3 regions of the Streptomyces sp. NBC_00237 genome follow, and region 3 is predicted to be linked to each of the others. Evidence: riboswitches for the same ligand, from Rfam matches in the RefSeq annotation. Region 3 holds a riboswitch; each other region holds the start of a gene.

Region 1 (7,338 bases), on a different contig from region 3:
AGGACGTTGTCCTCGTGGGGGCCGAGGTCGGCGAAACCGTCGTAGATCTGGCCGAGTACCTCCCGGTCGGTGAGCGGGTGCTGGGAGCGGGACGTCCCTCGGTCGAGCGCGGTCTGCCGGTCGGGCCGCAGCACCACGTACGTCAGCCCGACCCCCGCGGCCTTCGCCGCCTCCTCGTACGCCTCCAGGAACCACGGCCCGATCACCCCGTCCACCACCGTGTGATAGCCCCCTGCGGCGTATCCGGCGGCCGCCCGGGCGGTCACCCCGGTGACGGTCTCGTTCTGCGCGTGTGCCCCCGGCAGGTACGGCGCCACCGCACCCTGCTTGATCGCCGCGTAGAAGTCGTCCGTGTGCAGATGCACACTGGGCGAGAGCATGCTCTCGGCCAGGATGCGCGCGACGGTCGTCTTCCCCGACCCCGAGGGCCCACTCACCAGAATGATCTCCATTCCCCTCACCCTAGGTGAGCCGGGCCCGGTGGTCGGAGCCACGGGGGAACCCGGGCGTCTCGGACGGGCTTCGTCACGGGCCGGGATGCGACCCGGGCACACTCAAAACGTGCCGACGCCTTCGGCCCACCGCGAGGGTGGCGACGGCGGCCACCGCGAAGGAGAGCAGGGAAGCGCTCATCCAGGGCTGGACGGTGAGACCCACGGTGTCCTGGAGCCAGGCCCAGAAGTCGGACCAGCCCGCGATCTTCGTGGGGGCGATCAGCTGGTAGGCGGCGAAGCCGAGTGCCCAGGGCACGAGCATGACCCAGCGGGTGGGGGCCTGCTCGGAGACGTCCCAGGTGCGGTGGCCGCCGAGGACGAAGAAGTCCACGACCAGGACGGCGAACATCGGGATGAAGACCGCGCCGATCAGGTAGAGGAAGCTGGCGTAGCTGTCCATGTTCACCAGGAGCGCCAGACCGGTGGCCAGGCTGCCGCTGATCAGGCACAGGACGCGGCGGTCGGCCCGGGGCAGCAGGTTCTGGGCGGAGACCGCGGTGGAGTACACGTTCGCGAAGGACTGGTCGACCTCGCGCAGCACCAGGACACCGAAGCAGACCACGCCGACGCTGGTGGCGGTGAAGGGGTCGAAGACCTTGTACGGGTCGGTGCTGTCGAACGCGATCATGGCGAGGGCGGCCACGCCGAGGACCGAGCCCGCGATGCCCGCGAGGGTCTGGCCGACGACCAGGCCGCCGAACGCCTCCTTCTCGCTGCGGGAGTGCCGCGCGTAGTCGGCGACCAACGGCAGCCAGGAGATCGATACGGCGATCACGCTGTCGGCCGCGAACCAGAAGTCCTTCCAGGAGCCGCCCTCCATCGGGATGCCGCGCCCCGCCAGGTCCCAGCCCAGGTAGAGGATGGCCAGGACGACGGCGACGGTGACGTAACGGCGGATGATGCGCAGGGCGCCCAGCGGGCGGAGCGTGAGCGCGGTCGTCACCGCGCCCGCGACGAGCACGTACAGCCAGCCGGGTCCCGGGTCGCCGAAGACCTGACGGGCCAGGATCTTCAGGCCGGTGGAGATGACGACCAGCTCGAAGACGGCCCAGCCGACCATCTGGAGCACGTTGAGGACGGTCGGCAGGTAGGACGCCTTCGCGCCGAACAGGCCGCGCAGCAGGACCATCGAGGGCGCGCCGGTGCGGGCCCCGGTGATGGCGGCGAGGCCGAGGGCGGCGGTGCCGATCAGGGTGCCGACGACGGACGCGGTGACGGCGGCGGCGAACGACAGGGTCGGACTGCCGGTGCCCAGCGGGTCCAGGACGACCAGCATGCCGCTGAAGCCGAGCAGGCTGACGCCCAGGTTGGCCCAGAAGGCGCCCTGGTCGAGGCCGGTCAGGACCTTGGGCGTGGGCTGGCCGAGGGTGAGCGGAGCCTCGTTCGCCGGGGCCGGTCTCGGGGTGGTGGGTTCGACGCCGGTCGTCACTTCGCGGGCTCCGAAACCTGGGCGGGAGCGGTGTCGAAGGGCCAGGACTCCATCCGCCAGGCGGCGTCCCAGAACATCCACTCCCAGGTGGACGCGGTCGTGAAGGCCGTGCGCATCCGGGCGCGGGTGGCCGGGTCGACCTGGTCCGCGAGCCGGTTGACGATCTGTCGGGCGTGCTCGGTGGCGGCTTCGAACTCCTCGTCGGCGTACGTGCCGATCCAGTCGCCGTACGGGTGGGCGGCGAGGTCACCGGCCTGTTCGAGGAGCGCCCGGCCCACCTCCGCGTAGATCCAGAAGCAGGGCAGGACCGCGGCGGCCAGCTCGGGGTAGCCCTGGGTGTGGGCGACGGACAGCAGGTAGGAGGTGTATCCGGTGCAGGTGGGGGAGGGTGTCCAGGCGTCGACGTCGACGACGTTGCTCTCGTGCAGGGAGCTCTCGACGACGACGGCGTCGTGGGCGGACTTCGCGAAGAACGCGATGTCCTGCGGCCGGTCCGCCTTCGCGGCGGCGCTGGCCAGCGCGCGGGCGTAGTCGCGCAGGTAGTGGGCGTCCTGGGCCAGGTAGTGGACGAACTTCTCCCGGTCCAGGGTGCCGTCGCCGAGGCCCGTGACGAACGGCAGCTTGTCGATGGCCGTACGTATCCCGGCCGTGTCGGTCCACAGCTCGTCGCAGAAGGTCGTGGTCATGCAGATCAGCTCCAGTACGGGTGGAAGTGGTGGACGGGACCGTGGTCGCTGCCGACCCGCGGGGTGTCGGCAGCGCGCAGAGCCCCCGTCAGGTGCTCCTGCGCGGCGCGGACGGCGGTCTGCCAGTCGTCGCGCTGCGAGCGGTCGCGCGGCACCGCCACCGCGTCGGTGGCGAGGAGGCGGTGGCCGCTGGTCGAGACCATCACGGGGGCGAGGACGACGTACCGGGGACGGTGCCGCTCCAGGGCGTCCGCGACGGCTGCCGCGACGACGGCGTCCACCGGGACGTCGGCGAAGAGTGTGTGGAGCTGTTCGGTGACGAACGCCGCGGGTACGGCATGGATATGGATGCCGGTGACGCCCTGGAGGCAGCATCCATCGTCAACACCCTTCCTACGCCGGCATTACCCGGTCCAGGTTCATGCGGTCGGCGGCAAGGGGAGAAACTCCCGTCCGCCCTCTCAGCCCGGCTACTCCCGAGCTCCCGCGGTGGTCGTCACGCAATGTACCCCCCTCAGGCCGAGTCCTTCGTACCGAGGTGGGTGAACAAGTCCGCCACCAGAGGCGCCATGTGCTCCTCAAGATAGAAGTGCCCGCCAGGGAAGGAACGTGTGACGAAGGCCGACCGGGTCACCTCGGACCACGCCTTCGCCCCGTCCTCGTCCACCCTGTCGTCCCGGTCCCCGTAGTAGGCGCAGACGGGAATGTCCAGAGGCGGCGACGGTACCGCTGCCGTGTACCGCTCGATGAGGCGGTAGTCGGCCCGTATCTGCGGCAGCAGCAGTTCCCGCAGCTCCTTGTTGGCGAGGGCCTTCGCGGTCGAGCCGCTCATGGCGGCGAGCTCCTCGACCAGCTTCTCGTCGGTCGCGTCGGCGAGCCCTCGGGAACGGTTCTTGCCCGGCCCCGCTCTGCCGGAGACGAACAGCGCACGGGGCCCGACCGCGCCGGGCGCCGCCGCCAGGCGTACCGCGACCTCGAACGCGACGGACGCGCCCATGCTGTGGCCGAAGAACGCCAGGGGACTGCTCGCCAGGCTCGCGCAGGCATCCGCGAGCGAATCCGCCAGCTCCTCCATCCGCTCGACCGGCGGGTCGAAGATCCGGTCCTCACGCCCCGGGTAGCGCACCGCCAGCAGTTCCACGTCATCGGGCACCAGAGGAGCCCAGGAGCGGAAGAAATTCGCCGCACCCCCGGCATGGGGGAAACAGACGAGACGAAGGCGCGGGGCACCACCGCCTCGTATCAGCCGGAACCACGGGGAAGCCGATGTCCCCTGGGGCCTCGCGTTCATCACCGCTCCTCTTTGTCGTCGCTGCCGAACTGGCGTGTCCTGCCCCGAGAGTTCGGGTACGCGTCAGCGGCGACTCCGGACGAACTGCCGTCCCCTGATTCTCACAGCCCGGCACGGCGGAGCCTCACCCGCCCGGCGGCGGTCGATCATGGAGTACGGCCGTGCGGGGTCACGCGTCGGCTTCCTCCGCGTCGTGGTGGACGACGCCGTCCTCGTCGAGGCGCGGGTGGATGCGCTCGGGGGCGTGGTTGCTGATGTCGGAGGGGCGGGGGCCTTCCGGGCCGTCGGGTCCCCAGCGCAGCAGCCGGCGGATGCGGCCGATCCGGGAGACGGCTCCGTTCACCTCGATCTGGTTGAGCCGTTCGGCGCGGAGGCGGTCTGCGGCCCCGGTGTACACGGCGAGTTCGGGTACCGAGGGGCCGGTTCCTTCGGCGACCACCGTGCGTGCGTCGGTCTCGTGCGCGCCGTACATGGGCAGGAGACCGCGCTGGCGCGGCTCCATCCGGACCAGGGCGAAGTCCAGGGTCCTGCGGGCGTCGTGGGCGGTGGCGTGCAGGGTGCTGCCGGGTGTCCACGCGGTGCCGGCGCTGTTGCGCTCCACGATCCTGAACGTCGCGGGCAGCAGCAGGACGTCAGGGTGGGTCTCCAGGGCGTGCCGGGAGTCGTGCAGTACGGAGTCGGGGAACCGGGAGCCGGAGTACGCCAGGTCGCGCAGCGACAGCCGTTCGGCAGCCAGGGTGGGGGTGAGGGGGCGTCCGGGTCCAGGACCAGCCCCTCACCCCCGACTGGGCCGGGGCACCCTGGCACTCCGGGCCCAGTCGGGGGTGAGGGGTTCCGGGTCGGTGGGGCGCGGCAGTTCGATGTCGCCGAGCGTGTCCAGGCCGACGTACTCCTCGGCCCGCACGATGCGGTAACGGGTGCCGAGCACAGCGAGTTCGTCGACGCGCTCGCTCTCCAGACGGGCGACCGAGGCGAGCAGAGCCCGTCGCTGTTCCCTGTCCTGGGCGTCGTCCTTGGCCTGACGCCACAGCAGCGAGTTCAGTGCGTCGCGGGCCTGTTGGGGGCAGCCGTCGGTCACCTCGGCGACCACCCGCCAGCACCGTCCGTCCGCCGCGTTCTGGGCGGCCACCCCGAACAGCGGGCCGCGCACGCCCAGGATGCCGTTCTGCCGCATGGCATCGAGCGCATCGGCCTCGACCGCGGCCTCCACCGGCTCGACCGGCAGTCTCACTGTCACGGGCCGTCCGCCCGGCCCCGCGTCCTCTTGGCTCATGCGGCCATCCTGTCGGCACCGCAACGTTTCGGTGGCGGGATTCGGAACACCAGCCGGGCCGGCGCACGGGCCCGCCCAACCCGTTCAGGGCGACGACGCCTGTCAGGACCATCCGGAACACGGCCGCTGATGCGGCAGCGGCCACCCCTGGGCCGGTGGCCCCGCTCACGGCCTGAGCCGGTCTTGTCGCACGTCGACCGGCGTTCTCGGTAGCGTGATCACCCACCGCATGGAGCGACCGTGCGCCCGGCTGTTCCGTACGAGGAATTCCGGCGAAGAGCGACGAGGCAGCGATGAGTGACAGGACGAAGCCAACGATCGAACTCCCGGAGGGTGACGCTCCGCAGGAACTGACCGTCCGGGACCTCGTCGTCGGGGACGGGCCCGAGGCGAAGCCGGGCAGGGTCGTACGGGTCCACTACGTCGGGGTCACCTTCGAGACCGGAAGGGAGTTCGACGCCTCCTGGGACCGGGGCGAGCCGTTCAAGTTCGCGGTGGGCGGTGGCAGAGTCATCAAGGGCTGGGACCGGGGGCTCAGAGGGATGAAGGTCGGCGGTCGGCGCGAGATCGTCATTCCCCCGCGACTCGGCTACGGCAAGCAGTCCCCCTCGCCGTTGATCCCGGCGGGTTCCACGCTCGTCTTCGTGGTGGACCTGCTCTCCGTGGTGTGAGGACGCCCGGTCGGCAGCCGGAGGCTGTCTCCGTGCGGTTCAGGACGTACCGCCGGGCAGGTGCCGACGCCGTGCCGCAAGCAACGGCCTCTGGGCATCTACCTGGGCGCGGGACCGGCATGCCTGCTGGGCGATCCGGCCGCGTGGACCCCGGAGTCGGGGTGCGTCGTGGAGTCTGCGATGCTCTGCCCCATGTCTCAAGCGATCTTGAAATCCGGACGAGTCCACCTGGTCCCGCTGTCCGTCGAGCATCTGGAACACCAGATCGAGCTCGACTCCGACCCCGAGGTCATGCGCTACCTGGGCGGTGCTCGAAGCCGTGAGCAGGTGGAGGAAGCGCTGCACGGAAACATCGCGGATGCCCAGCGCGTTCCGGGGCTGGGGTACTGGACCGGATTCGTGGAGGGAGAGTTCGTCGGCGTCTGGCTCCTGCGGTCGCCGGGACCTGCCGAGCAGGAAGCCAAGGACGGGCAACTGGGGTCCAAGATTCTGCGGCGCCACTGGAAGCAGGGACTCGGCAGCGAGGGATCTCGTGAACTGCTCCGGCATGGTTTCCAGGACCTGGGACTGGCCCGGATCCATGCCATGGCGGCGGCGGCCAACACGGCCTCCCAGGCAACGCTGACCGCTCTCGGCCTGCAACGCGTCCGTGAGTTTCTGGCGGACGCCGAGTGGTTCCCGCCCGGTACGGATCTGCGCACGGTCGAGTTCGCGATGACTCAAGAGAACTGGCGTGCGGCCCAGGGAAAGTAGTCCCTTGGGCCCGATCGCCCGATCGCCCGATCGCCCGATCGCCCGATCGCCGGGCCAGCCGGGCATGGGGCCCGGTGGCCCGGTGGCCGGGCGGTTGCCGGTCGTAGGTCTCGCCCTACCGGCCGTTGGCGGAGAAGTGCTGGTAGTCGGGCTGGTTCCAGCGGCCGCCCCAGTACCAGCCGACGTGAGCCATGGCGCGGGTGACGACGTCACCGCGTCGGATCATTCCCTTGGCGGGGTGGTCGCGGCGCAGGTAGCGGCGTCCGGCGGAGGGATGGACCCTGCCGTACGCGTCGACGTAGGGGTTCTCGACGGTGTTGATGTCGAGGGCGTCGCCGTAGGAGTGCCGGGAGAGCCTGGACGGGTCGCCGGTGACGCGGCGGCAGTTGAAGGCCGAGGTGTTGTCGTCCGCCATGGCCGCCTCGTCGTTGCCTCGGTACTCGGCCATCACGCGCATCTTCCGGATGGGGAAGCGGGCCTGGAACATCGTGCGGAACACGTGTGTGAGGGCCGGAACGGCACGCCGGTGCACGATGAGCTCGCCGTGGTGCAGGCGCCCGTCGAAGCCCCAGTGGTTCATCCGGACCAGCCGTAGGTCCTTCGGAGCCACGGGGCACCCGGCGCGATGGGTGAACCGCAGCTTCGCCGCCGGGGCCGCGGAGACCACCATGCCCAGGGAGGGCGGAGCCGCCAACGGGACAGTTGCGGCCGGTCGGATCGCGTTCGGCAGCCCCGCCGCCG
Region 2 (7,338 bases), on a different contig from region 3:
CGTAATCGGCACCGGCCCGGCACTTCTCCACGAAGTGGCGGATGTCGGAATCCCAGCTCTCCGAGCGCGGGTGCATCTCGGGGAATGCGGCGACGCCGACGCAGAAGTCGCCGGACTCCTTGATGAGGGCGACGAGTTCGGACGCGTACGTCACGCCCTCGGGGTGCTTGACCCATTCGGCCATCGGGTCGCCCGGCGGGTCGCCGCGCACGGCGAGGATGTTCCGGATGCCCGCGTCCGCGAACTGCCCGACCATGTTGCGCAACTGGGCGACCGAGTGGTCGACGGCGGTGAGGTGCGCGACGGGCGTGAGCGTGGAGTCCGAGGCGATCTTCTGGGTGGCCTTGACAGTGCCCTCGCGGGTGGAGCCGCCCGCTCCGTAGGTCACGGAGACGAAGCTGGGGCGCACCGCCTCGACCCTGCGCAGGGCGTTCCAGAGGTTCTGCTCACCCTTCTCGGTCCTGCGGGCCGAGAATTCGAAGGAAAACGACGTCTTTCCGGTCTCCAGCAGTTCACGCACCGTAAGCGCGCGGTCTGATCTGGTGGAAGCTGTGCCAAGGGCCATGCGGAGAGGTTAGCCAGCGGGGCCGCCGACCCCCAACCAGCCAGGAGGCAAAGGTCCGTTATGCCGGTTTCTTGTCCACCCTTCGGACAGTTATCCGGCAGGGCTCGAACGGCTACTGATCGTATGACCTGATCCGCTTGGCCAGTTCCGCCGCAGCGGTGGCGGGGTCCGCGGCCTCGGTGAGAGCGCGGACGACCACCACCCGGCGGGCTCCGGCGGCCAGCACCTCGTCCAGATTGCGGACGTCGATGCCGCCGATGGCGAACCAGGGGCGCGGCTGGTCGAGGGAGGCCGCGTAACGCACCAGGTCGAGGCCGGGGGCGTGCCGTCCGGGCTTGGTGGGGGTGGGCCAGCAGGGGCCGGTGCAGAAGTAGTCGACGCCGGGCTCGGCGACGGCCGCGTCGACCTCGGCGGCGGCGTGCGTGGAGCGGCCGATCAGGACGTCGTCGCTGCGCGCGCCGAGGATGGCGCGGGCGGCGGGCACGGGCAGGTCGCCCTGGCCGAGGTGGAGGACGTCGCTGCCGATGGCGTGGGCCACGTCGGCGCGGTCGTTCACGGCGAGGAGCTTGCCGTGCTCTCGGCAGGCGTCGGCGAGGACCGCGAGGTGTTCCAGCTCCTCGCCCGCCTCCATGCCCTTGTCGCGGAGCTGGACGATGTCGACGCCCGAGGAGAGCACCGCGTCGAGGAAGGCCCGGAGGTCTCCCCGCTCCTTGCGGGCGTCCGTACAGAGGTAGAGCCGGGCGTCGGCGAGCTGCTCGCTGGGCGTGGGCATGATGGTGTGTCCCCCCGTTCGGGCGGACGCCGCTGCGGCGTCCGCGGGCCGGGCGGCCGTACGGTCCCGGACGCGCCGGGGCCGTACGGCCGCCCTGTTGCATCGGCTGCCCTGGTGCGTCGGCTGCCGTGTCGTCTTGGCTGCCCTGTTGTCCCGGCTGCCGTGGTGTGTCGGTTGCTCAGAGGGCGAGCGCCTGGGCGCGGCGCTTCACCTCCGTGCCGCGATTCTCGCTCAGGGCCTGCGCGGGCGTGCCGGGCAGGGTCGGGTCGGCGGTGAAGAGCCACTCCAGCATCTCCACGTCGGAGAAGCCGTCGTCCTTCAGCACCGTCAGGAGGCCGGGCAGCCCCTTGACGATCTTGTCTCCGTCGATGAAGGGGGCGGGCACCTGGAGCGAACGGTTCTCACCGCGTCGTACGGCGATGAGCTGGCCGTCCTTCACCAGCTGCCGCACCTTCGTCACCTCCAGGTCGAGCATCTCCGCGATGTCGGGGAGGTAGAGCCAGGCGGGGACGAGGGCATCGATCTTTGCGTCAATCTCGGTCACAGGACAAGCGTGCCATCCAGGACTGACAACCGGCACCCGGGCCCGGTCCTTACGGACATTCCGTACGGATTCCGTACTGGTTCCGTACGGTCCGGCCATGGCTTGCGGGCCCCTACGGCTTCAGCACCGCCGATTTCAGCGGCACGGAGGGGTCCGCGGCCCGCACCGGGTCCAGTGCCGCGCCCGCCTCCACGAGCTTGCGCCCCTGTGCCAGGTCGCGCGGGCGGCCCACCGCCAGCAGGGCCACCAGCGCGCCGCCACGCAGCCAGCACACCGACCAGGAGGGGGTGCCGGGGTCGCCGCGCCAGATCATCTCGTCGGCGTCCGCGTGGTGGCCGACGTACTGCACGAAGCGGCCGAACTGCTCGGACCAGAAGTAGGGCACCGGGTCGTAGGGCCGCGGCATGCCGCCCACGATGCCGGCCGCGACGGCGCGCGGGCCCTGGAGGGCGTTGTCCCAGTGGTGCACGAGCAGGCGCGCGCCGTACCGGTGCGAGGGGAAGGAGGCACAGTCGCCGACGGCGTACACGTCGGGCACGGAGGTGCGCAGGTGCTCGTCGGCGGTGACGGACCCGTCCGCACCCAGCTCCACACCGGAACCGGCCAGCCAGCCGGTCGTGGGCCGGGCGCCGATGCCGACGACGACCGCGTCGGCGGGGATGCGGCGGCCGTCGGCGAGCAGCACCGCGCCCGGCTCCACGGAGGCCACCCGAGCGCCGGTGAGCAGCTCGGCGCCGCCCTCGGCGTACCAGGCGGCCATCGGGACGGCGATCTCGGCGGGCATCGTCCCGGCGAGCGGCCGGTCGGCGGCCTCGACGACGGTGACCGTGCAGCCCGCCTCTCGGGCGGCGGTGGTGAACTCCGCGCCGATCCACCCCGCCCCGACGACCACGACGTCGCTCTGTGCGTCCAGCACAGGGCGCAGCCGCTGCGCGTCGTCGAGCGTCCTCAAGAGGTGCACGCCGGGTGCCCCGAGGGAGCCGGGGAGGGTGATCGGGTCCGCCCCGGTGGCGATCACCAGGGCGTCGTAGGCGACCGGCCCCGTGAGGGTGTCGACCTCGTGGTCGTCCGGGCGCAGGGCGACGGCCTCGCAGCCGAGGCGCAGTTCGACGCCCAGCGCCTCGAAGTCGACCTCGAAGGCGGATCCCTCGGCCTTGCCGAGCAGGACCGCCTTGGACAGCGGCGGCCTGTCGTACGGCTGGTGGGGTTCCGCCCCGATCAGGGTGACCGTGCCCTGGAAGCCCTGCTCCCGCAGGGCGACGGCGGTCTGCACTCCGGCCATGCCCGCGCCGACGACGACGATGCGCTTCTGCTCGCTCACGCGACCACCTTACGTTTCTGACGGGCCGTCAGGACTTCTGATTCCGGTTCCGGTTCCGGTTCTGATTCCGGTCCTGGGTCCGGTCCTGATCCAGGTCTTGGGCGGCCAGCTCCTCGACGACGCTCGTACCACTGCCGTCCTGGGACTCCCATGCCCAGCTCTCCGTCAGCCGAACGCGGCCGTCGGGACCCAGCGTGACCTGCGACAGGCAATGACCGGACGACGTCGTTCCGTCGTGCTTGAGCTGTACGTAGCGGAAGTCGAGCCGGTCGCCCTCGCGCGTGCCGACCAGGTGCCCCCGTACGACGTCGCCGCCCGCGTACTCGGCCCAGATCCGGCCGCCGTCCTCGTGGTAGGCGAAACGCGTGCGGGTGCCGACCTGGCCCGGCGCCTGGTCGGCGACCGGCGCGAGAACGAGTCCGTCGAGCGAACGGGGCACGGAACGTACCTCACAGTCTGTTGAACCCAGGGACTAGTCTGGTCACCGTACAAGCACTCACGGGAGCCCGGCGGACCGGGCTGAGAGGGAGGCTGACCGGGCCTCCGACCGTACGAACCTGATCCGGGTCATGCCGGCGAAGGGAGGGGCTGGACGCCCATGCACACCTCTGTGGATTCTTCGGGAAGGCCGTACGACGTCCTGGTCGTCGGAGGCGGGATCATCGGCCTCGTGACGGCCTGGCGGGCCGCGCAGCGGGGCCTGCGCGTCGCGCTCGCCGACCCCGAACCGGGCGGCGGCGCCGCCCAGGTGGCCGCGGGAATGCTGGCCGCCGTCACCGAACTGCACTACGGCGAGCAGACCCTGCTCGGCCTCAACCTCGCCTCCGCGCGCCGCTATCCGGACTTCGTCAGGGAGCTTCAGGAGGCGACCGGACAGGACACCGGCTACCGCGCGTGCGGCACCCTCGCCGTCGCCCTGGACGCCGACGACCGGGCCCACCTGCGCGAACTGCACGCCCTGCAAAGCCAGTCGGGCCTGGAGTCGGAGTGGCTGAGCGGGCGCGAGTGCCGCCGCCTGGAGCCGATGCTCGCGCCGGGCGTGCGCGGCGGACTGCGGGTGGACGGCGACCACCAGATCGACCCGCGACGCCTCGCCTCGGCCCTCCTGACGGCCTGTGAGCGCGCCGGAGTGGTCCTGCACCGCACGAGCGCCGAACGGCTCCGTGTCGTACGGGAACGGGCGAGCGGCGCGCTCCTGGCCGACGGCACCGAGCTCGTCGCCGACCAGGTGGTGCTGGCGGCGGGTTCGCTGAGCGGCCGGCTCGCGGGAGTGCCCCCGGAGGTGCTCCCTCCGGTACGCCCCGTCAAGGGACAGGTGCTGCGGCTGACGGTGCCGCCCGCGTACGCCCCGTTCCTGAGCCGCACGGTGCGTGCGGTGGTGCGCGGCAGCCACGTCTACCTGGTGCCCCGGTCGAACGGCGAACTCGTCGTCGGGGCGACCAGCGAGGAGCTCGGCTGGGACACCACGGTGACGGCGGGCGGGGTGTACGAGCTGCTGCGCGACGCCCACGAACTCGTCCCCGGCATCACCGAACTCCCCCTCACCGAAACCAGGGCAGGACTGCGCCCTGGCTCCCCCGACAACGCCCCCCTGCTCGGCCCGACCGCACTGCCGGGGCTGGTGCTGGCGACCGGGCACTACCGCAACGGTGTGCTGCTGACGCCCGTGACGGGGGACGTCATGGCGACCGTACTGACGACCGGGCGGCTGCCCGACGAGGCACGTGCCTTCACCCCGCGCCGGTTCGCCCCCGCCGCGCCCCTTCCCGTACGACAGGAGCAGCCCGCATGAGCACCCCCGTGAACCCCTCTGTGAACGTGTCCGTGAACGGCGAAGGGCGCGCGGTCTCCCCCGGCACCACCCTCGGCGACCTCGTCGCGACACTCACGCGCGCGCACGCGGGCGTGGCCGCGGCGCTCAACGAAACCGTGGTCCCGCGCGGCCGGTGGGCGGACACCGCACTCGGCGACGGCGACCGCGTCGAGGTCCTCACCGCTGTCCAGGGAGGCTGACCCCATGGCCGACGACCTCTTCGAACTGGGCGGCGCCTCCTTCTCGTCCCGTCTGATCATGGGTACGGGCGGGGCGCCCAGCCTCGACGTCCTGGAGCGCTCCCTGATCGCCTCGGGCACCGAGCTGACGACGGTGGCCATGCGGCGGCTCGACCCGTCCGTACAGGGCTCCGTGCTGTCCGTACTGGACAAGCTGGGCATCCGGGTGCTGCCGAACACCGCGGGCTGCTACACGGCGGGCGAGGCCGTCCTCACGGCCCGCCTCGCGCGGGAGGCCCTCGGCACGGACTGGGTGAAGCTGGAGGTCATCGCCGACGAGCGGACCCTGCTGCCGGACCCGATCGAGTTGCTGGACGCGGCGGAGACCCTCGTCGACGACGGCTTCACCGTCCTGCCGTACACGAACGACGATCCGGTGCTGGCGCGCAAGCTGGAGGACGTGGGGTGCGCGGCGGTGATGCCGCTGGGCTCCCCCATCGGCTCCGGTCTCGGCATCCGCAACCCCCACAACTTCGAGCTGATCGTGGAACGGGCCGGGGTGCCGGTGATCCTGGACGCCGGGGCGGGGACGGCGTCGGACGCCGTGCTGGCGATGGAGCTGGGATGCGCCGGTGTGATGCTCGCCTCCGCGGTCACGCGGGCGCAGGAGCCGGTGCTGATGGCGGAGGCGATGCGGCACGGGGTGGAGGCGGGACGCCTGGCCCACCGTGCGGGCCGCATCCCCCGCCGCCACTTCGCGGAGGCGTCGTCCCCGGAGTCGGGCCTGGCCCGCCTGGACCCGGAGCGGCCCGCGTTCTGACTCCCCGGGCCGAGATCGCCTGTCACAGCTCGGCTTCAGTACGGCCCCGCCCCGTACGCACCCGTCCGCCGCGTCCCTACCGGCTCGTAGACTCCCTCCGTGGACACGACCCTCCAGGACCCCCTCGTCGGGCAGCTGCTCGACGGCCGCTACCTCGTCGAGGCACGCATCGCCGTCGGCGGGATGGCCACGGTCTACCGGGCCGTGGACACCCGCCTCGACCGTGTGCTCGCCCTCAAGGTGATGCACCTCTCGCTCGCCGCCGACGCCACCTTCGTCGAGCGGTTCATCCGCGAGGCCAAGTCGGTGGCCCGTCTCGCGCACCCCAATGTGGTCGGCGTCTTCGACCAGGGCGCCGACGGCGACTACGTCTACCTGGCGATGGAGTACATCGCGGGCTGCACCCTGCGCGACGTCCTGCGCGAGCGCGGCGCGCTCCAGCCCCGGGCCGCGCTGGACATCCTGGAGCCGGTGCTGGCCGCCCTCGGCGCCGCGCACCGGGCCGGGTTCGTGCACCGGGACATGAAGCCGGAGAACGTCCTGATAGGGGACGACGGCCGGGTGAAGGTCGCCGACTTCGGTCTCGTACGGGCCGTGGACACGGTCACCAGCACCACGGGCTCCGTCCTCGGCACGGTCTCCTACCTCGCCCCCGAGCAGATCGAGCACGGCACCTCCGACACCCGTACCGACGTGTACGCGTGCGGTGTGGTCCTCTACGAGATGCTCACCGGCAGCAAGCCCCGCTCCGGCGGCACACCGGCGCAGGTGCTCTTCCAGCACCTCAACGAGGACGTCCCGCCGCCGTCCGCCGCCGTACCCGGACTGGCGCTGGAGCTGGACGAGCTGGTGGCGAGCGCCACGGCCCGCAATCCGCAGGCCCGCCCGTTCGACGCGGTGGCCCTGCTGGGGCAGGCGCGCACCGCGCGCGGCGCACTCTCCGACGAGCAGCTGGACGTCGTACCGCCGCAGGCCAGGCAGAGCGTGCCCACGGGCCCCGAGGAGCACACCAGCGTCATCCCGCGCACCGCTCCCGCCCCGGAGCACACGAACGTGCTCCCGCAGTCCCTGCCCGACGAGCGGCAGCACACCAGTCGGCTGGTGCGCCCCCTCCCGGAGGAGCCCGAGCCCGTACGCCGTGCGTCCCGGCGGCCCGCGCCCTCGCGCCGCACCCTGATCTCGCTGGTCGCCGCCGTACTGCTGGCACTGGGGCTGGGCGCCGGGGTCTGGTACATCAACTCCGGGCAGTTCACCGAGGTGCCCCGACTGCTGAGCAAGTCCGAGAAGGACGCCCGCAAGAAGCTCGGCGAAGCGGGACTCGACG
Region 3 (7,338 bases):
CGAACTGCTGGCCGAGGGCAATATCGCCCGCGCGGTCAAGGGTGAGAAGATCGGCACGCTCGTCAACGCCCGGGGCAACCGGGACTGACAGGTTTCCGTTTCGTCCTCCTGGCCCGGCCGGGGGATGGACAATGTCCTGCCGGTCGGACACCGTGCAGGAGAAGACGCACGCAGCAGCAGCAGTCCAAGACATGCAGCAGCAGTTCCAGACATGCAGGAGTACGTGGTGATTGAAGAAATCCTCCTCGAGGCCGAGGAGAAAATGGAGAAGGCCGTCGTGGTCGCCAAGGAGGACTTCGCCGCGATCCGCACCGGCCGTGCGCACCCGGCGATGTTCAACAAGATCGTGGCCGACTACTACGGTGCCCTGACGCCCATCAACCAGCTGGCGTCGTTCTCGGTCCCCGAGCCGCGCATGGCCGTGGTGACCCCCTTCGACGCGACCGCCCTGCGCAACATCGAGCAGGCGATCCGCGACTCGGACCTCGGCGTCAACCCGAGCAACGACGGCCGCATCATCCGAGTGACGTTCCCGCAGCTGACGGAAGAGCGCCGCAAGGACTACATCAAGGTCGCGCGCAACAAGGCCGAGGACTCCCGGATCTCGATCCGCTCCATCCGCCGCAAGGCCAAGGAGACCCTCGACAAGCTCGTCAAGGACAAGGAGTCCGGCGAGGACGAGGTCCGCCGTGCGGAGAAGGAGCTCGACGACACCACCGCGAAGTACGTGGCGCAGGTGGACGAGCTGCTGAAGCACAAGGAAGCCGAGCTGCTCGAGGTCTGATGAACGACTCTTCCTGGGGGGCCCGGCCGAGGGCGGGCTACGCCGGTGAATGGACCGCCCCCGACCAGGGGCCCCTCCCGGCGGGTCCCGCGTACGATGCGCATGACGCCCAGCACACTCGGCCCATGCCCATCGTGCCCGAGACAGGCAGAGACGCCGACGACCGCGACGACCGGAACCGGGGGGCCGCTCCTGCGAGCGGTCCCCCGTTCCGCGACGAGATGCCGCAGGAGCCCATGTCCACCCCGCCCCCGGCGCCGCCGCAGCAGCCCGCGGCACCGCAGCCTCCCCAGAAGAAGCGGGCCGGCCGCGACCTGCGGTCCGCCATAGGAGTCGGCCTTGGCCTCGGCGCGGTGATCTTCGCGTCGCTGTTCATCCGGAAGGAAGCGTTCGTCGGCGTCATAGCGGTCGCCGTGGTCGTCGGGCTGTGGGAGCTGACCTCGCGGCTGGAGGAGCGCAAGGGCATCAAGGCTCCGCTGGTGCCGCTCGCGGTCGGCGGTGCGGCCATGGTCGTCGCCGGTTTCGTGCGCGGTCCTGAGGGCGCGTGGGTCGCGATGGCGCTCACGGCTCTGGCCGTACTGGTCTGGCGGATGACCGAGCCGCCGGAGGGGTACCTCAAGGACGTCACGGCGGGTGTCTTCGCCGCGTTCTACGTGCCGTTCCTGGCCACCTTCGTCGCTCTGATGCTCAGGGCCGAGGACGGGGCGCCGCGGGTGCTCACCTTCCTGCTGCTCACCGTGGTCAGCGACACCGGTGCGTACGCGGTGGGCTGGCGCTTCGGCAAGCACAAGCTGGCGCCGAAGATCAGCCCGGGGAAGACCCGGGAGGGCCTGCTCGGAGCGATCGCCTTCGCGATGGTGGCGGGCGTGCTCTGCATGACGCTGCTGATCGACGGCGGTACGTGGTGGCAGGGCATGCTGCTCGGCCTCGCGGTCGCGGCCAGTGCGACGCTCGGCGACCTGGGCGAGTCCATGATCAAGAGGGACCTCGGGATCAAGGACATGGGCACGCTGCTGCCGGGGCACGGCGGGATCATGGACCGGCTGGACTCGCTGCTGCCGACGGCTCCGGTGGTCTGGCTGATGCTGGTGATCTTCGTAGGGTCGGCTTGATCTTGGGTCTGTAGGCGCCTGCGAGGCGTCTGACCTGCTGTGTTGTTGGGTGAGGGGCCCGTTGTCCACAGGACGGCGGGCCTCTTGTCGTACATCTGAGACACTGGTATGACCATGCCTGTACCTGGAGAACTCACTTTCATCGCGCCCCGCGGAGCCAAGAAGCCCCCGCGGCACCTCGCCGACCTCACGCCCGCCGAGCGCAAGGAAGCGGTTGCCGAGATCGGCGAGAAGCCGTTCCGTGCCAAGCAGCTGTCCCAGCACTACTTCGCCCGGTATGCCCACGACCCGGCGGAGTGGACCGACATCCCCGCCGGTTCGCGCGACAAGCTGCGGGACGCACTGCTCCCCGAGCTGATGACCGTCGTACGTCATCTCTCGACCGACCAGGAGACCACGCGCAAGACGCTGTGGAAGATGCACGACGGCACGCTGGTCGAGTCGGTGCTCATGCGCTATCCGGACCGGGTGACCATGTGCATCTCCTCGCAGGCGGGCTGCGGCATGAACTGCCCGTTCTGCGCCACCGGGCAGGCCGGTCTCGACCGGAACCTGTCGACGGCGGAGATCGTGCACCAGATCGTGGACGGCATGCGGGCGCTGCGTGACGGCGAGGTTCCGGGCGGTCCGGCGCGGCTCTCGAACATCGTCTTCATGGGCATGGGCGAGCCGCTGGCCAACTACAAGCGCGTCGTCGGCGCGATCCGTCGGCTCACCGACCCCGAGCCGGACGGGCTGGGTCTTTCGCAGCGTGGCATCACCGTCTCCACCGTGGGCCTGGTGCCCGCGATGCTGCGGTTCGCGGACGAGGGCTTCAAGTGCCGTCTCGCCGTGTCGCTGCACGCCCCGGACGACGAGCTGCGCGACACCCTGGTGCCGGTCAACACGCGCTGGAAGGTGCGGGAGGTGCTGGACGCCGCGTGGGAGTACGCGGAGAAGTCCGGTCGCCGGATCTCGATCGAGTACGCGCTGATCCGCGACATCAACGACCAGGCGTGGCGGGGCGACCTGCTGGGACGGCTCCTGAAGAACAAGCGGGTGCACGTCAACCTGATCCCGCTGAACCCGACGCCGGGGTCCAAGTGGACGGCTTCGCGGCCCGAGGACGAGAAGGCGTTCGTCGCCGCCATCGCGGCGCACGGGGTGCCGGTGACCGTACGGGACACCAGGGGCCAGGAGATCGACGGGGCCTGCGGGCAGCTGGCGGCCTCCGAGCGCTAGTCCGAAGGGGCCCATGTAATCTGGGCTGCACATTTACATATTTCCGACAGGGGAGCGCCACAGCGCTGAGAGTGCGGCACCGATCGTCTTCGTACGGACAAGGCCGCAGACCCTCTGAACCTTGCCCAGGTCATTCTGGGTAGGAAGTTCGGTCGTTACTCAAGCTGTTGCGCCCTGCCCGCATCCTTTTCCGGTGCGGGCAGGGCCGCGTCTCTTCCTGGTCATGTCCAGGAGGAAAACCACCAGTGAGCACCATCAAGAGGTACGCCGCCACGGCCATCGCCGCCGCGCTCGGCGTCAGCGCGCTCGCCGCCTGCGGGGGCACCGACTCCGGCGACTCCGCCAAGAAGGGCGACGGGGCCGGGTCGAAGACCGTCACGCTCGTCAGCCACGACTCGTTCGACGTGTCGCCCGCCGTGCTGAAGGCGTTCACGCAGGCGACCGGCTACACGGTCAAGGTGCTCAAGAGCGGGGACGCGGGCGCCGCCCTCAACCAGGAGATCCTCACCAAGGGCTCGCCGCGCGGCGACGTCTTCTTCGGCGTCGACAACACCCTCCTCTCCCGCGCGCTCGACAACGGTCTCTTCCAGTCGTACGAGGCCAAGGGCCTGGATCGAATACCCGCCGACCTCCAGCTCGACAAGGGCGAGCACCGGGTGACGCCCGTCGACACCGGTGACATCTGCGTCAACTACGACAAGAAGTACTTCGCCGACAAGAAGCTCGCACCGCCGAAGACCCTCGACGACCTGGCCGAGCCCGCGTACAAGGACCTCCTCGTCGTCGAGGACGCCGCGACCTCGTCGCCCGGCCTCGGCTTCCTCCTCGCGACCGCCGGACAGTACGGCGACGACGGCTGGCAGGGCTACTGGCAGAAGCTCAAGGACAACGGCGTCAAGGTCGTCGACGGCTGGGAGCAGGCGTACAACGAGGAGTTCTCCGGGTCCGCCGGTGGCAAGAAGGCCAAGGCGGACCGCCCGCTCGTCGTCTCCTACGCCTCCAGCCCGCCCGTCGAGGTGCTGTACGCCGACCCGCGCCCGACCGAGGCGCCGACCGGTGTCGCCACCGGGACCTGCTTCCGTCAGATCGAGTTCGCCGGGCTGCTGGACGGCGCGAAGAACGCGGCGGGCGGCAAGGCGCTCCTCGACTTCCTCATCGGCAAGCAGTTCCAGGAGGACCTGCCGCTGAAGATGTTCGTCAACCCGGCGGTCAAGGACACCAAGCTGCCCGAGGTCTACGCGAAGTTCGGCGAGAAGGCCGACAAGCCGCTGACCGTGGACCCGAAGAAGATCACCGAGAAGCGTGAGCAGTGGGTCAAGTCGTGGTCCTCGCTGGTGAAGAAGTAGCCGAGAGGCGGCCGGGCGCCCGCAGGGGTGCCCGGCGCGGGGGAGCGGTGCGGCTCGCTCTGATGGCCGTGCCGCTCGCGTTCTTCGCGCTGTTCTTCGCCTACCCCGTCGTCGCGATCGTGGGGCGCGGGCTGAAGTCCGGCGGGAGCTGGCAGTTCGGGCGGATCGGGGAGGTGCTCGGCGACCCCGACATCGGCGGGGTCCTGTGGTTCACCACCTGGCAGGCCGTGGCCTCCACCGCGCTCACCCTGCTGCTCGCCCTTCCGGCGGCGTACGTCTTCGCCCGGTTCGACTTCCCCGGCAAGCAGCTGCTGCGGGCCGTGGTGACCGTGCCGTTCGTCCTGCCGACCGTCGTCGTGGGCAGTGCCTTCCTGGCCGTCCTCGGCAGGGGCGGTCTGCTGGACGAACTGTGGGGCGTACGGCTGGACACCAGTGTGTGGGCGATCCTGCTCGCGCACGTCTTCTTCAACTACGCGGTCGTCGTACGGACCGTGGGCGGGCTGTGGTCGCAGCTCGACCCCCGCCAGGAGGAGGCGGCCCGGGTCCTCGGCGCGGGGCGTTTCGCCGCCTGGCGGCGGGTGACACTGCCCGCGCTGGCACCCTCGGTGGCGGCGGCCGCGCTGATGGTGTTCCTCTTCACCTTCACCTCCTTCGGCGTGGTGCAGATCCTGGGCGGGCCCTCCTTCTCCACCCTGGAGGTGGAGATCTACCGGCAGACCGCCCAGTTCCTGGACCTGCCGACCGCGGCCGTGCTCACCCTCGTCCAGTTCGCCGCGGTCGGCGCGATCCTCGCCCTGCACGCCTGGACCGTACGGCGGCGGGAGAGCGCGCTGCGGCTCGTCGACCCGGCCCGTACGGCGCGCCGACCGCGCGGAGCGGGGCAGTGGGCGCTGCTCGGCGGGGTGCTGGCCACGGTCCTCGTACTGATCCTGCTGCCCCTCGCGGTACTGATCGAGCGCTCCTTCGACGGCCCCGACGGCTACGGCTTCCGCTACTACCGGGCTCTCCAGTCGGCCGACGGGGGCGGCGGGACCTTCCTCGTACCGCCGCTGGAAGCTGTCTGGAACTCCCTCCAGTACGCGATCGTGGCGACCCTCATCGCCCTGGCCGTGGGCGGTCTGGCCGCCGCCGCACTGACCCGGCGCGCGGGACGCCTCGTGCGGGGCTTCGACGCGCTGCTGATGCTGCCGCTCGGGGTGTCCGCGGTGACGGTCGGCTTCGGCTTCCTCATCACCCTCAACCAGCCCCCGCTGGACCTGCGGACCTCGTGGATCCTGGTGCCGCTCGCGCAGGCCCTGGTGGGTGTTCCCTTCGTCGTACGGACCATGCTGCCGGTCCTCCGCGCGGTCGACGGGCGGCTGCGGGAGGCCGCAGCCGTGCTCGGGGCGTCGCCGCTGCGGGCCTGGCGGGAGGTGGACCTGCCCATGGTGCGGCGGGCGCTGCTCGTCGCGGCGGGGTTCGCCTTCGCGGTCTCGCTCGGTGAGTTCGGCGCGACCGTCTTCATCGCGAGGCCCGACAACCCGACGCTGCCGGTGGCCGTGGCCCGGCTGCTCGGGCGCGCCGGAGACCTCAACTACGGGCAGGCGATGGCACTCAGCACGATCCTGATGGTCGTGTGCGCGGTGTCGCTGCTGGTGCTGGAACGCATCCGGCCCGACCGATCCGTATCCGGCGAGTTCTGAATGAACAGGGAGTTCTGCATGACCGACGCCGTGAAGCCGCTGCTGGACCTGGAGAAGGTCACCGTGCGCTTCGGCGCGCGGGCGGCGCTCGACGCCGTCGATCTGCGGGTCGCCGCGCACGAGATCGTGTGCGTGCTCGGGCCGAGCGGCAGCGGCAAGTCGACCTTGCTGCGGGTGGTGGCCGGGCTCCAGCCGCTGGACTCCGGGCGGGTGCTCCTGGAGGGGGCCGACCGGACCGGAACCCCGGTGCACAAGCGGGGGGTGGGCCTGATGTTCCAGGACCACCAGCTCTTCCCCCAGCGCGACGTGGGCGGCAACGTCGCCTTCGGCCTGCGGATGCACGGCGCGGGCCGGGCCGAACAGGTGGCCCGCGTCGGGGAACTCCTCGAACTCGTCGGCCTGCCCGGCGCCCAGCGCAGGGCCGTCGCCACCCTCTCCGGCGGCGAACAGCAACGCGTCGCCCTCGCCCGCGCCCTGGCCCCCCGCCCCGCCCTGCTGATGCTCGACGAACCCCTCGGCCAGCTCGACCGCAGCCTGCGCGAACGCCTCGTCGTGGAACTCCGCCAGCTCTTCGGCCGGCTGGGCACCACGGTCCTCGCCGTCACCCACGACCAGGGCGAGGCATTCGCGCTCGCCGACCGGGTCGTCGTCATGCGGGACGGCCGGATCGCCCAGTCCGGCACGCCCCTTGAGGTGTGGCAGCGGCCCGCCTCGGAGTTCGTCGCCCGCTTCCTCGGCTTCGACAACGTGGTGGGGGCGACGGTCGGCGGCGAGGCCGCCGACACCGTCTGGGGCAAGATCCCGGTCCCGCCCGGCACCCCGCAGGGCGAGGCCCGCCTGCTGGTGCGCCCCGCGGGCGTCCGCCTGGTGCCGACCGAGGAGGGCCTGCCCTGCACGGTCCTCGCCCGCACCTTCCGAGGCCACCACGTCGCCGTACGGCTGGGTCCGGCGGACGGCCCGCCGCTGGAGGCCGAGTGCCCGCTGCGGGACGCACCCGAGGTCGGCTCGCAGGTGGGCGCGGCGTTCGCGGTGGACGAGGTCGTGCTGCTGGAGGGGTGACCTCCGGGAACTAGCGCGGCGCGTCCACCAGGGGGCGCGGGGTGTCGGGTGCCGTGCTGGACTCGCCCTCGTGCTTGCCGTACCAGGCGACCGCGACGGCACCCGCCACCGCCAGCAGGAAGCCGACGACGGCG

Evidence for each region. A riboswitch is a leader RNA that binds a small molecule or an ion and turns the genes downstream of it on or off. The one in region 3 is predicted to bind thiamine pyrophosphate.
Region 1: it holds a riboswitch for thiamine pyrophosphate, as region 3 does, so the genes downstream of both, OG897_RS28805 (bifunctional hydroxymethylpyrimidine kinase/phosphomethylpyrimidine kinase) here and OG897_RS20940 (thiamine ABC transporter substrate binding subunit) in region 3, are expected to answer to the same signal.
Region 2: it holds a riboswitch for thiamine pyrophosphate, as region 3 does, so the genes downstream of both, thiO (glycine oxidase ThiO) here and OG897_RS20940 (thiamine ABC transporter substrate binding subunit) in region 3, are expected to answer to the same signal.

What each region holds. Positions count from the first base shown of each region.
Region 1 covers NZ_JAPEMT010000003.1:426,450-433,787, forward strand. Annotated here, with positions in the region: gene OG897_RS28790 (AAA family ATPase) at 1-452, opposite strand, end outside; gene OG897_RS28795 (cytosine permease) at 526-1,923, opposite strand; gene tenA (thiaminase II) at 1,920-2,609, opposite strand; gene OG897_RS28805 (bifunctional hydroxymethylpyrimidine kinase/phosphomethylpyrimidine kinase) at 2,615-2,959, opposite strand; TPP riboswitch at 2,982-3,107, opposite strand; gene OG897_RS28810 (thioesterase II family protein) at 3,124-3,900, opposite strand; partial or broken gene OG897_RS28815 (DUF5954 family protein) at 4,070-5,173, opposite strand; gene OG897_RS28820 (FKBP-type peptidyl-prolyl cis-trans isomerase) at 5,467-5,844, shown strand; gene OG897_RS28825 (GNAT family N-acetyltransferase) at 6,037-6,597, shown strand; gene OG897_RS28830 (M15 family metallopeptidase) at 6,713-7,338, opposite strand, start outside.
Region 2 covers NZ_JAPEMT010000001.1:2,226,301-2,233,638, reverse strand. Annotated here, with positions in the region: gene metF (methylenetetrahydrofolate reductase [NAD(P)H]) at 1-565, opposite strand, end outside; gene thiE (thiamine phosphate synthase) at 678-1,337, opposite strand; gene OG897_RS09880 (Rv2175c family DNA-binding protein) at 1,516-1,881, opposite strand; gene OG897_RS09875 (NAD(P)/FAD-dependent oxidoreductase) at 1,994-3,163, opposite strand; gene OG897_RS09870 (hypothetical protein) at 3,231-3,641, opposite strand; TPP riboswitch at 3,691-3,803, shown strand; gene thiO (glycine oxidase ThiO) at 3,801-4,994, shown strand; gene thiS (sulfur carrier protein ThiS) at 4,991-5,215, shown strand; gene OG897_RS09855 (thiazole synthase) at 5,220-6,014, shown strand; gene pknB (Stk1 family PASTA domain-containing Ser/Thr kinase) at 6,114-7,338, shown strand, end outside.
Region 3 covers NZ_JAPEMT010000002.1:1,605,077-1,612,414, reverse strand. Annotated here, with positions in the region: gene pyrH (UMP kinase) at 1-88, shown strand, start outside; gene frr (ribosome recycling factor) at 227-784, shown strand; gene OG897_RS20950 (phosphatidate cytidylyltransferase) at 784-1,896, shown strand; gene rlmN (23S rRNA (adenine(2503)-C(2))-methyltransferase RlmN) at 2,011-3,117, shown strand; TPP riboswitch at 3,156-3,281, shown strand; gene OG897_RS20940 (thiamine ABC transporter substrate binding subunit) at 3,363-4,463, shown strand; gene OG897_RS20935 (iron ABC transporter permease) at 4,526-6,145, shown strand; gene OG897_RS20930 (ABC transporter ATP-binding protein) at 6,164-7,204, shown strand; gene OG897_RS20925 (hypothetical protein) at 7,215-7,338, opposite strand, start outside.